Regions from separate parts of the Streptomyces sp. NPDC088707 genome, predicted to be linked through region 3. Evidence: riboswitches for the same ligand, from Rfam matches in the RefSeq annotation. Region 3 holds a riboswitch; each other region holds the start of a gene.
The links. A riboswitch is a leader RNA that binds a small molecule or an ion and turns the genes downstream of it on or off. The one in region 3 is predicted to bind thiamine pyrophosphate.

Region 1 (4,200 bases), on a different contig from region 3:
GCCCTGGCGCTTCCGGGCGTCGGTGCACAGGTAGAGCCGGGCGTCGGCGAGCAGCTCGCGAGGCGTGGGCATGGGTGGTTCCCCCCGTCGGTCTCACGGGGGCGCTCCCCGTGGGGTGTCGCGGGGCACTGCCCCGGTGGTGCGGCGCGGGGCGGTCCCGCGTCGGTGGCGCGGGACCGCCCGCATCGGCGGCGCGGGTGCTCCGCACAGGTGGCGCGGGCTCCCCGCACAGGTGGCGCGGGCTCCCCGCACAGGTGGCGCGGGCTTTCCGCGCCGGTGGCGCGAGGGCCGCGGCGGCCCGGCCGTGGGGCCGGTCGCCGCGACACCCGCTCATGGTGTCCTTCGGCGGCGCGTCAGATGGCGAGCGCCTGGGCGCGGCGCTTCACCTCCGTGCCGCGGTTCTCGTTGAGCGCCTGCGCGGGCGTGCCCGGCAGGCTCTCGTCCGGAGTGAAGAGCCACTCCAGCATCTCCTCGTCGGTGAAGCCGTCGTCCCGCAGCACGGTCAGCAGCCCGACAAGCCCCTTGACGATCTTGTCGCCCTGGATGAAGGCGGCGGGGACCTGCAGGGCGTTGTTCTCTCCACGGCGCACGGCGATGAGCTGACCGTCCTTGATCAGCTGCCGCACGCGCGTCACCTCGACATCGAGCATCTCCGCGATGTCGGGCACATAGAGCCAGGCGGGGACGAGCGCATCGATCTTTACGTCAATCTCGGTCACAGGACAAGCCTGCCATCCCGGACTGACAGCCGGTAGTCGGGCCCTAGACCACTGCCGCCTTGAGGGGGACGGAGGGGTCCGCCGCGCGGGCGGGGTCGACCGCGGTGGCCGTCTCGATGAGCTTGCGGCCCTGGGCCAGGTCGCGGGGGCGGCCGACCGCGAGCAGGGCCACCGGGACCCCGGCCCGCAGCCACAGCACGGACCAGCTCTTCTCCGCCGGGTCGCCGCGCCGGATCAGCCGGTCCGCGTCCGCGTGGTGCCCGGCGTACTGGACGAAGCGGCCGAACTGCTCGGACCAGAAGTACGGGACGGGGTCGTACGGCCCGGAGTCCGCCTCCGCACCGGCCCCGGTGATCGTCGCGGCGACCGTGCGGGGGCCCTGGAGCGCGTTGTCCCAGTGGTGGACGAGGAGGCGCCGCCCGTAGCGGACGGAGGGGAAGGAGGCGCAGTCCCCGACGGCGTACACATCGGGCAGGCTGGTGCGCAGCCGCTCGTCGGCGGTGACGGCGCCGCTCGGGTCGAGGGTGATCCCGGAGCCGGTGAGCCATCCGGTGGCGGGGACGGCGCCGATGCCGACGACGACGGCGTCGGCGGGCAGCTCGCGGCCGTCGGCGAGGACGACCCTGCCCGGCGCACCGGGCTCGACGGTGCGGACGCGCGCGTGGGTGAGGAGCTCGGCGCCGTTCTCGCCGTACCACTCGGCCATGGGGGCGGTGACCTCGGCGGGCAGGGCTCCGGCGAGGGGGCGGTCGGCCGCCTCGACGACGGTGACGGCGCAGCCGGCCTCGCGGGCGGCGGTGGCGAACTCGGCGCCGATCCAGCCGGCTCCGACGACCACGACGCTGTGCCGGCGCTCCAGGACGGGGCCGAGGCGGACGGCGTCGTCGAGGGTCCGCAGCAGATGGACCCCGGGGACGCCCTCGGTGCCGGGCAGGGTGATCGGCTGGGCGCCGGTGGCGACGACCAGGACGTCGTACGCGACGGGCCCGGCCTCGGTGTCGATCTCGTGGTCGTCGGCGCGCAGCCCGGTGACGTCGAGGCCGAGGCGGAGTTCGACGCCGAGCTCCTCGAAGTCGATGTCGAAGGCGGAGCCCTCGGCCTTGCCGAGAAGGACGGCCTTGGAGAGCGGGGGCCGGTCGTAGGGCTGGTGGGGCTCGGCCCCGATGAGGGTCACGGGGCCGGTGAAACCCCGTTCGCGCAGGGCGACGGCGGTCTGGACGCCCGCCATCCCGGCGCCGACGATCACGACGTGCTGCTGTGCCTGCTTCTGCTCGCTCACCCGACCACCTTACGCATCTGACGGATCGTCAGGAAGGGAGGGGTCTGCGGCCCCCGGAGGCGGAAGCTAGTGTGTCGGGCGTAAAGCACTCGCGGGAGCCCGGACGCACCGGGCTGAGAGGGAGGCTGGGACGGCCTCCGACCGTACGAACCTGATCCGGGTCATGCCGGCGAAGGGAGGGGCTGGACGCCCATGCGTTCTTCCGAAGTCCATGTGTCCGAGGACCCCGCGTCCGGAGCGGACGTGCCGGACGCCGCCGCGCCGGAAGCGGGTCCGCCCGAAGCGGGTCCGTCCGCCGTCCGCGGCGCCGGTGCCCGCGGCGCCGACGTCCTCGTCGTCGGGGGCGGCATCATCGGCCTGGTCACGGCCTGGCGGGCCGCGCGACGCGGTCTGCGCACCGCCGTGATCGATCCGGCACCGGGCGGCGGCGCCGCCCGCGTCGCGGCCGGGATGCTCGCCGCCGTCACCGAACTCCACTACGGCGAGGAGACCCTCCTCGGGCTCAACCTCGCCTCCGCCGCGCGCTATCCCGCGTTCGTGGCCGAGCTGCAGGAGGCCACCGGCCACGACGTCGGTCACCGCGCCTGCGGCACCCTCGCCGTCGCCCTCGACGCCGACGACCGGGCCCACCTGCGCGAACTGCACGCCCTGCAGACCCGCTGCGGGCTCACATCGGAGTGGCTCAGCGGCCGCGAGTGCCGCCGCCTCGAACCGATGCTGGCCCCGGGAGTGCGCGGCGGGCTCCGAGTGGACGGCGACCACCAGGTCGATCCGCGCCGGCTCGCCGCCGCGCTCCTCGTCGCCTGCGAGCGGGCCGGGGTGGTCTTCCACCGCGACCTCGCGCGGAGCCTGACGGTGGTACGGGACCGGGCGCGCGGTGTCGTGCTCGCCGGGGGCGGGGAACTGACGGCCGACCAGGTCGTCCTCGCCGCAGGCAGCCTGAGCGGCCGTCTCGCGGGCGTGCCGGACGAGGTGGTTCCGCCGGTGCGCCCGGTGAAGGGCCAGGTGCTGCGGCTGCGCGTACCGGCCCCGTACGCCCCGTTCCTCTCCCGGACGGTCCGGGCCGTCGTCCGCGGCAGCCACGTCTACCTGGTGCCCCGCGAGAACGGCGAACTGGTCGTCGGCGCCACCAGCGAGGAGCTCGGCTGGGACACCACGGTGACGGCGGGCGGGGTGTACGAGCTGCTGCGCGACGCCCACGAGCTCGTGCCCGGGCTCACCGAGCTCCCGCTGACCGAGACCCGGGCGGGTCTGCGCCCCGCGTCGCCCGACAACGCGCCGCTGCTCGGCCCCACCGCCCTGCCCGGCCTGCACCTGGCCACCGGCCACTACCGCAACGGGGTCCTACTCACCCCGATCACCGGCGACGTCATGGCCGCGGTGCTCACCACGGGGGTCCTCCCCGACGAGGCCCGCCCCTTCACCCCCCGCCGTTTCTCCCCCGCGCCCGCGCCCGTACGTCAGGAGCAGCCCGCATGAACGTGTCCGTGAACGGAGAGGCCCGTGTGCTCTCCGGCCCCGTCTCCCTCGACGCCCTCGTGGCGACCCTGACCCAGGCCCGCTCCGGGGTCGCCGCCGCCCTCAACGAGACGGTCGTCCCGCGCGGCGAATGGGAGACGACACTCCTCGGCGAAGGCGACCGGGTGGAAGTCCTGACCGCGGTCCAGGGAGGCTGAGCGCGATGTCCGACGACGTGTTCACCCTCGGCGGTACGGAGTTCTCCTCGCGGCTCATCATGGGCACCGGCGGGGCGCCCAGCCTCGACGTCCTGGAGCGCTCGCTGGTCGCCAGCGGCACGGAGCTGACGACGGTCGCGATGCGGCGCCTGGACCCGACCGTGCAGGGCTCGGTCCTCTCCGTCCTGGAACGGCTCGGCATCCGGGTCCTGCCCAACACGGCGGGCTGCTTCACGGCCGGCGAGGCGGTCCTCACCGCCCGCCTGGCCCGCGAGGCGCTCGGCACCGACTGGATCAAGCTGGAGGTCGTCGCCGACGAGCGGACGCTGCTGCCCGACGGGGAGGAGCTCCTCGTGGCGGCCGAGACGCTGGTCGACGACGGCTTCACCGTCCTCCCCTACACCAACGACGACCCGGTCCTCGCGCGGAAGCTGGAGGACGTGGGCTGCGCGGCGATCATGCCGCTCGGCTCCCCGATCGGCTCGGGCCTCGGCATCCGCAACCCGCACAACTTCCAGCTGATCGC
Region 2 (4,200 bases), on a different contig from region 3:
TGCTCGCCGCCGCGGTCCTCATCCCGCGCTTCCTCCCGGACGTCTCGCCCCGGCGGGTGGTGCGGATCGGGGTGCTGGCGCTCCTCGCCGGTGCGGTCGCCCTGATGGCCGCACTGGACGCGGACGCCGGAGCGGAGATCGTCACCGTCCCGCTGCTGCTCATCGGGTTCGGGATGGGGGCCCTGGCCTCCCAGCTCGGATCGGTCACGGTCTCCGCGGTCCCGGACCGGCAGAGCGCGGAGGTCGGAGGCATCCAGAACGCCGTCACCAACCTCGGCTCCTCGATGGGCACGGCGCTCGCGGGCTCCCTGATGATCGCCGCGCTCACCTCGTCGTTCCTGGGTGCCGTGGAGCGGAACCCGGCCATCCCGGCCGAGGTGAAGAGCCAGGCGGTCGTCGAGCTCCAGAGCGGCGTCCCGTTCCTCTCGGACGCCCAGCTGACGACCGCCCTCGACGAGGCGGGCACCAGCGAGGCGGTGTCCGAGGCCGCCCTGGAGGCGAACGAGGCCGCCCGGCTGGACGGCCTGAAGGCAGCCCTCGCGATCCTGGCCGGCGCGTCCGTCGTCGCGCTCTTCTTCACCCACCGCATCCCCCGGACCCAGCCCCGGGCCCCCACCCCCTGAAACGGCGAACCGGGCCACGGGCGCGCGTCTGCGACACTGGTACCACCATGCCCAAGCCCGGAGAACTCACTTTCGTCGCCCCCCGCGGAGCCAAGAAGCCGCCGCGGCACCTGGCCGACCTCACGCCTGCCGAGCGGAAGGAGGCCGTCGCCGCGATCGGCGAGAAGCCGTTCCGCGCCAAGCAGCTGTCCACCCACTACTTCGCGCGGTACGCGCACGATCCCGCCGAGTGGACGGACATTCCGGCCGCCTCGCGGGAGAAGCTGGCCGGGGAGCTGCTTCCCGATCTGATGTCCGTGGTGCGGCACATCTCGTGCGACGACGACACCACCCGCAAGACCCTGTGGCGGCTGCACGACGGCACGCTCGTCGAGTCGGTGCTCATGCGCTACCCGGACCGGGTGACCATGTGCATCTCCTCGCAGGCCGGCTGCGGGATGAACTGCCCGTTCTGCGCGACGGGGCAGGCCGGGCTCGACCGGAACCTGTCGACCGCCGAGATCGTGCACCAGATCGTGGACGGCATGCGGTCGCTGCGGGACGGGGAGGTGCCCGGGGGACCGGCGCGGCTCTCCAACATCGTGTTCATGGGCATGGGCGAGCCGCTCGCGAACTACAAGCGGGTCGTCGGTGCCGTCCGGCGCCTCACCGACCCCGAGCCGGACGGCCTCGGGCTCTCGCAGCGCGGGATCACCGTCTCCACCGTCGGGCTCGTGCCCGCGATGCTGCGGTTCGCCGACGAGGGCTTCAAGTGCCGGCTCGCGGTCTCGCTGCACGCCCCGGACGACGAGCTCCGGGACACCCTGGTGCCGGTCAACACGCGCTGGAAGGTGCGTGAGGTCCTGGACGCCGCCTGGGAGTACGCGGAGAAGTCCGGCCGCCGGATCTCCATCGAGTACGCGCTCATCCGGGACATCAACGACCAGGCGTGGCGCGGTGACCTGCTGGGCCGGCTGCTCAAGGGGCGTCGGGTGCACGTCAACCTGATCCCGCTGAACCCGACGCCGGGTTCGAAGTGGACGGCGTCGCGTCCGGAGGACGAGAAGGCCTTCGTCGAGGCCATCGCCCGCCACGGCGTGCCGGTGACCGTGCGGGACACCCGCGGCCAGGAGATCGACGGTGCCTGTGGACAGCTGGCGGCCGCCGAGCGCTGACCTTGTACTCTGAGGTCGAACACATCTCCATATTCCGACAGGGGAGCGCCACAGCGCTGAGAGTGCGGTCACCGTAGGACCGCAGACCCTCTGAACCTTGCCCAGGTCATTCTGGGTAGGAAGTTCGGTCGTTAACTCAAGCTGTTGCGCCCTGCCCGCGTCCGGTCCGCCGGTCGTGGGCAGGGCCGCGTCTCTTCCTGGTCATACCCAGGAGGAATCTCAGTGAGCACCACTCCGGTGAGCATCAAGAAGGCCGCCGCCGCCGCGCTCGTCGCGGCGCTGGGCGTCACCACCCTTGCCGCCTGCGGCACGGACGACGTCCGCGAGGCCGCCGGCAAGTCCGGCGCCCCGGCGCCGAAGACCGTGACCCTCGTGAGTCACGACTCGTTCAACGCCTCCAAGGAGGTGCTGGCCGAGTTCACCAAGCAGACCGGCTTCACCGTCAAGGTGCTGAAGAGCGGCGACGCGGGCGAGGCCGTCAACAAGGAGATCCTGACCAAGGGCTCCCCGCAGGGCGACGTCTTCTTCGGCGTCGACAACACCCTGCTGTCCCGCGCCCTCGACAACGGCATCTTCGTGCCGTACGCGGCGAAGGGCCTCGACCGCCTCCCGGCCGCGTACCAGCTCGACAAGGAGCAGCGGCGGGTCACGCCGATCGACTCCGGTGACATCTGCGTCAACTACGACAAGTCGTACTTCGCCGACAGGAAGCTGGCGCCGCCGGTGACCTTCGACGACCTGGCGAAGCCCGCGTACAAGAACCTGCTCGTCGTCGAGAACCCCGAGCGGTCCTCCCCGGGCCTCGGCTTCCTCCTCGGTACGGCCGCGAAGTACGGGGACGAGGGCTGGCAGGACTACTGGACGAAGCTCAAGGCCAACGGCGTGAAGACCGTCGACAGCTGGGAGCTCGCCTACAACCAGGAGTTCTCCGGCTCGGCCGGCGGCAAGCAGGCCAAGGGCGACCGTCCGCTCGTCGTGTCGTACGCCTCCAGCCCGCCGGTCGAGGTGCTCTACGGCGAGCCGCAGCCGAAGGTGGCCCCCACCGGGGTCTCCACCGGCACCTGCTTCCGGCAGATCGAGTTCGCTGGTCTGCTGAACGGCGCGAAGAACCCCGAGGGCGGCAAGGCGCTGATCGACTTCCTGATCTCCAAGAAGTTCCAGGAGGACATGCCGCTCCAGATGTTCGTCAACCCGGTGGCGAAGGACGCGGCCCTGCCCGAGCTGTTCACCCAGCACGGCGTGGTCGTCGACAAGCCGGAGACGATGACGCCGGAGAAGATCGCCGAGAAGCGTGACCCGTGGATCCAGCAGTGGTCGTCGCTCGTTCTGAAGTAGTCCCCGACCGCCGGGGAAGCGCGGCGCGGCTCGGCCTGATGGTCGCGCCCGTCGCCTTCTTCGCGCTCTTCTTCGCCTGGCCCGTCGTCTCGATCGTCGAGCGCGGGCTGCGCGTCGACGGCGTGTGGCAGTTCGGCCGGTTCGGCGAGACGCTGAGCCGGCCGGAGATCCTCGACGTCCTGTGGTTCACGCTCTGGCAGGCGCTCGCCTCCACCGGTCTCACCCTGCTGATCGCGCTGCCCGGCGCATACGTCTTCGCGCGCTTCGAGTTCCGCGGGAAGGGGCTGCTGCGCGCGGTCGTCACCGTGCCCTTCGTGATGCCGACCGTCATGGTCGGTACGGCCTTCCTGGCGCTCGTCGGTCGCGGCGGGCTCCTGGACGAGCTGTGGGGCGTACGGCTCGACACCACGGTCTGGGCGATCCTGATCGCCCATGTGTTCTTCAACTACGCCGTGGTCGTCCGGACCGTCGGGGGCCTGTGGGCGCAGCTCGACCCTCGGCAGGAGGAGGCGGCCCGGGTCCTCGGCGCGTCCCGCTGGAGGGCGTGGCGGACGGTGACCCTGCCGGCGCTCGCCCCGTCGGTCGCGGCGGCGGCGCTGATGGTCTTCCTGTTCACCGCGAGCTCCTTCGCCGTCGTGCAGATCCTGGGCGGATCCACGTACTCCACCCTGGAGACGGAGATCTACCGGCAGACCGTCGTCCGCTTCGACCTGACGACGGCGGCCGTCCTCACGATGGTGCAGTTCGCCGCCGTCGGCGTCGTCCTCGCCGTGCACGCCCGGACGGTCCGCCGCCGGGAGACCGCGCTGCGGATGACGGCGCCCGAGGAGACGGCCCGGCGTCCCCGGGGCGTCGGCCAGTGGGCGCTGTTCGCGGCCGTCCTGCTCTCCGTCGCCCTGCTGATCGTGCTGCCGCTCGGGGTGCTCGTCGAGCGGTCCTTCGCCACCTCCCACGGCTACGGGCTCGACTACTACCGGGCCCTGCGGACCCCCGACCCCTCCGGCACCTTCCTCGTGCCGCTGCTCGACACGATCGGGAACTCGCTGCGCTACGCCGTCGTGGCCACCCTGATCGCCCTCGCCATCGGC
Region 3 (4,200 bases):
AGGCCCAGGTGCTCCTTGGGCGTCACGTAGCAGAGCATCGCCGTGCCCCACCAGGCGATCATGGCGGCACCGATGCCGGAGGTGATGTGGTCGTACGCGGGAGCGACGTCCGTGGTCAGCGGGCCGAGCGTGTAGAACGGCGCCTCCTCGCAGATCTCCTGCTGGAGGTCGATGTTCTCCTTGATCTTGTGCATCGGGACGTGGCCCGGGCCCTCGATCATGGTCTGCACGTTGTGGCGCTTCGCGATCGTGTTGAGCTCGCCGAGCGTGCGCAGCTCCGCGAACTGCGCCGCGTCGTTGGCGTCCGCGATGGAGCCGGGGCGCAGGCCGTCACCCAGGGAGTACGTGACGTCGTACGTCGCGAGGATCTCGCAGAGCTCCTCGAAGTGCGTGTAGAGGAAGTTCTCCTTGTGGTGCGCGAGACACCAGGCGGCCATGATCGAGCCGCCGCGCGAGACGATGCCGGTCTTGCGGCGCGCGGTGAGGGGCACGTACGGCAGGAGTACGCCGGCGTGCACCGTCATGTAGTCCACGCCCTGCTCGGCCTGCTCGATGACCGTGTCCTTGTAGATCTCCCAGGTCAGGTCCTCGGCGCGGCCGTCGACCTTCTCCAGCGCCTGGTAGAGCGGCACGGTGCCGATGGGCACGGGGGAGTTGCGCAGGACCCACTCGCGGGTGGTGTGGATGTTGCGGCCGGTGGACAGGTCCATGACCGTGTCGGCGCCCCACTTGGTCGCCCAGGTCATCTTCTCCACCTCCTCCTCGATGGAGGAGGTGACGGCGGAGTTGCCGATGTTGGCGTTGACCTTCACCAGGAACCGCTTGCCGATGATCATCGGCTCGATCTCCGGGTGGTTGACGTTCGCCGGGAGCACCGCGCGGCCCGCGGCGATCTCCTCCCGTACGACCTCGGGGGAGACGTTCTCCCGGATCGCCACGTACTCCATCTCCGGGGTGATCTCCCCCCGGCGGGCGTACGCGAGCTGGGTCACGGCCTGGCCGTCGCGGCCGCGGCGCGGCACACGCGGCCGGCCGGGGAAGACCGCGTCGAGGTTCCTCAGTCCCCCGCCGCGCGGCGAGGTGTGCTTGATGCCGTCGTCCTCGGGGCGGGCCGGGCGGCCCGCGTACTCCTCGGTGTCGCCGCGCGCGATGATCCAGTTCTCGCGCAGCGGCGGAAGGCCCCGCCGCACGTCGGTGTCGACGGTGGGGTCGGTGTACGGGCCGGACGTGTCGTACAGCGTGACGTCCTTGCCGTTGGTGAGGTGCACCTGACGGACCGGCACCCTGAGGTCGGGGCGCGAGCCCTGGACGTACCCCTTGTGCCAGCCCGGCGTGCGGGCGCCGTCGGCAGAGGTGTCGTCCTGCTCGGAGGCAGGCGTGCGTGCATCCTGAATGGTCATGAGACCGATCTCCCTACGCCGGCATTACCCGGTAACAGGTTCGGCGGTCGGCGCAGCCTCCTCCCGTACGTACATCAGTACGCGCGTACGGTGATCAGCGCCCTCTCAGCCCGGTGCTCCGAGCTCCCGCGTGTGCAAAGGTGCCACCACGCTAGCGTCATCCCTGGCGTGCTGAACAGTGGGCCCCCGCCGTTCTTGCGATGATCGGTCGGTGACTTCCCCCCAACAGACTCCCGAGCCGCACGGCCACGACCAGGATCACAGCCCTCACGGGCACGGTTCCGCGCACGGATCCCACAGATCGCACGGGTCCCACGGATCGCAGGGATCCCACGGATCGCACGGGCACGGTCCGGCGCACGGATCCCACGGGCACAGCCACAGCCACGGGCCCGCCATCCCGGTGTCCCGGCATCTGCGCAGGGTCATCGCCGCGATCCTGATCCCCTTCGCCACGGCGGTCGTGGTCGGGCTCGTGGTCCTGTGGCCCGGTGGCACCCCGCCGCACGAGCGCACCGGTGTCGGCTTCGACCGGCAGACCGAGCAGGGCAAGGTGGTCGCCGTCCAGCACGTGGACTGCGCCTCCGTGAACGCGGGACAGGTCCCGCCGACCGGCGACACCTCGACCCCGTCGGGACGCGAGGCGGTCAACGCGCAGCAGGGGGAGTGCGCGAAGGCGACGATCGAGGTCACCAGCGGTCCGGAGAAGGGGCGCACGTTCACCGAGATCGTGCAGCCGGACGCGCCGCGCCAACTGCACGAGGGTCAGGGCGTGGTGGTGGCGTACGCCCCCGACGCCCCGCGCGATCTGCAGTACTCGGTCACCGATGTGAACCGGAAGCTCCCGCTGGCCGTGCTCGCCGGGATCTTCGCCGTCGCGGTCGTGGTCGTCGGCCGGATGAAGGGCGTGATGGCCCTCATCGCGCTGGTCGTCAGCTTCCTGATCCTGACGTTCTTCATCCTGCCGGCGATCCTGGAGGGGTCGAACCCCCTGGTCGTGGCGGTGGTCGGATCGAGCGCGATCATGCTGATCGCGCTCTACATGTGCCACGGGCTGTCGGCCCGTACCTCGGTCGCGGTGCTCGGGACGCTGATCTCCCTGCTGCTGACCGGTCTGCTCGGTTCGGTGTTCATCGGCTGGGCCTCGCTGAGCGGCAACACCGACGACAACACCGGCCTGATCCACGGCCTGTACCCGGACATCGACATGTCCGGCCTGCTCCTGGCCGGAGTGATCATCGGTTCGCTCGGTGTGCTCGACGACGTCACGGTCACCCAGACGTCCGCGGTCTGGGAACTGAACCAGGCCGACCCTGGCATGGGGCCGCGCGCGCTGTACCGGGCCGGGATCCGGATCGGCCGCGACCACATCGCCTCGGTCGTGAACACGCTGATGCTCGCCTACGCGGGTGCCGCCCTCCCGCTGCTGCTGCTCTTCTCCATCGCGCAGAGCAGCATGGGGACGGTGGCCAACAGCGAGCTGGTCGCCGAGGAGATCGTCCGGACGCTCGTCGGGTCGATCGGTCTGGTCGCCGCCGTGCCGCTCACCACCGTGCTCGCGGCCCTGGTGGTCTCCGCCGACCGCAAGGGCGCCGAGGGCCGGCCGGGCACGGACATCGGGAAGCCCGCGGCGGTACGGGGCGGACGGCGCCGCCGCGCGAAGTGAGGTACACCGGTCGGCAGGCGCCGAGCCGGTACGTGGGGACGCGCGCCGAGCCGGTACGCGGGACAGGCGCAGAGCCGGTACGCGCGGACGGCCGCAGGCTCAGGCGGCCGGGCCCGCGTTCTCCTCGGCCAGAATCCGGCCCAGTGCGGCCTCCAGGTTGTCCTCGAAGTCGCCGAGCGTCCGTTCCTGGCCGAGTGGAACCAGTTTGTCCGTACGGTCGAGGAAGGCGACCAGCGGCGGTGCGCTCGCCCGGAACAGGGCGCGATCGCCGCCGACCTGGAGCCGGATGGAGACGTCCGAGAGGCCCTCGGGCTCTGTCGGGGCGATGTGCACATCGCCGTCCCCGCTGGGCCGGTTGATCCCGTCGAGCAGCAGCTCCCTACCGAACGCCCAGGTCACAGGCGCGTCCCCGGGAAGGTGGAAGGTCATCCGCACCGCGTAGGGATCCCGGGTCTCGTATCGGAGTTCCACCGGGATCTTGAAGGAGAGCTCCTCGGAGACGAGGAAGCTCATCAGGACCTCGGCCTGAACCGACTCTCGCATCATGTACCCCGCAGTAGATGAAGCAGTTGTGTGAACACAGCTGCTGAAAGCTGTGACCGAAACGGCCAGGAATGATCCCCCGTGGCCCTCTTGACGCAATCGTGCTGTAAGCACTAGCAGATCACAAGGAGTGATTTTTCAGATACTGATAGAGAAAGCGAGCGAACTGAAGAGCCTCCCGATCTCTGTGCGTAGTCGCTCGACAGCTGGGAGCAACCGTTCTTCCTGGTGAAGGGGGAGGGAAATGGCCATTGCGGCCGCCGTGGAGCCCGCGGTGATGGGGATTGCGGCACAGACCGTGCCGAGCGCATATTCCTGACGTTCCACCAGGGGCTCCATTCGCCCCAAACCGCCCAAACGCTCCAAAAGCACGCGGCGGTTACGCACCGTGTACGGAGTGATGGCTTCCACCGGGTGGCGGTCAAGGTGGTCTTGACGAGATTTCAGATCGAGTTGGCTCAACAGGCACTGCCCGATCGCATGGGCATGCCCGGTCTCGCGAAAGTCGGCCCATTCCTCGACCGCGGGGGCGGAAGGGGTGTCGGCGACAGCGACGAGCTCGATCTCCCCCTCGCGGTAGAGAGCGAAGTA

Region 1: another riboswitch for thiamine pyrophosphate. It lies ahead of thiO (glycine oxidase ThiO); the one in region 3 lies ahead of thiC (phosphomethylpyrimidine synthase ThiC).
Region 2: another riboswitch for thiamine pyrophosphate. It lies ahead of ACIP84_RS33665 (thiamine ABC transporter substrate binding subunit); the one in region 3 lies ahead of thiC (phosphomethylpyrimidine synthase ThiC).

Annotation. Positions count from the first base shown of each region.
Region 1 is NZ_JBIVLV010000005.1:200,818-205,017, reverse strand. It holds gene thiE (thiamine phosphate synthase) at 1-72, opposite strand, end outside; gene ACIP84_RS17400 (Rv2175c family DNA-binding protein) at 354-719, opposite strand; gene ACIP84_RS17395 (NAD(P)/FAD-dependent oxidoreductase) at 763-1,998, opposite strand; TPP riboswitch at 2,080-2,193, shown strand; gene thiO (glycine oxidase ThiO) at 2,191-3,477, shown strand; gene thiS (sulfur carrier protein ThiS) at 3,474-3,674, shown strand; gene ACIP84_RS17380 (thiazole synthase) at 3,680-4,200, shown strand, end outside.
Region 2 is NZ_JBIVLV010000014.1:113,735-117,934, forward strand. It holds gene ACIP84_RS33655 (MFS transporter) at 1-623, shown strand, start outside; gene rlmN (23S rRNA (adenine(2503)-C(2))-methyltransferase RlmN) at 671-1,777, shown strand; TPP riboswitch at 1,807-1,917, shown strand; gene ACIP84_RS33665 (thiamine ABC transporter substrate binding subunit) at 2,000-3,112, shown strand; gene ACIP84_RS33670 (ABC transporter permease) at 3,151-4,200, shown strand, end outside.
Region 3 is NZ_JBIVLV010000003.1:485,460-489,659, reverse strand. It holds gene thiC (phosphomethylpyrimidine synthase ThiC) at 1-1,400, opposite strand, end outside; TPP riboswitch at 1,394-1,540, opposite strand; gene ACIP84_RS13020 (YibE/F family protein) at 1,612-3,066, shown strand; gene ACIP84_RS13015 (SsgA family sporulation/cell division regulator) at 3,166-3,609, opposite strand; gene ACIP84_RS13010 (IclR family transcriptional regulator) at 3,748-4,200, opposite strand, start outside.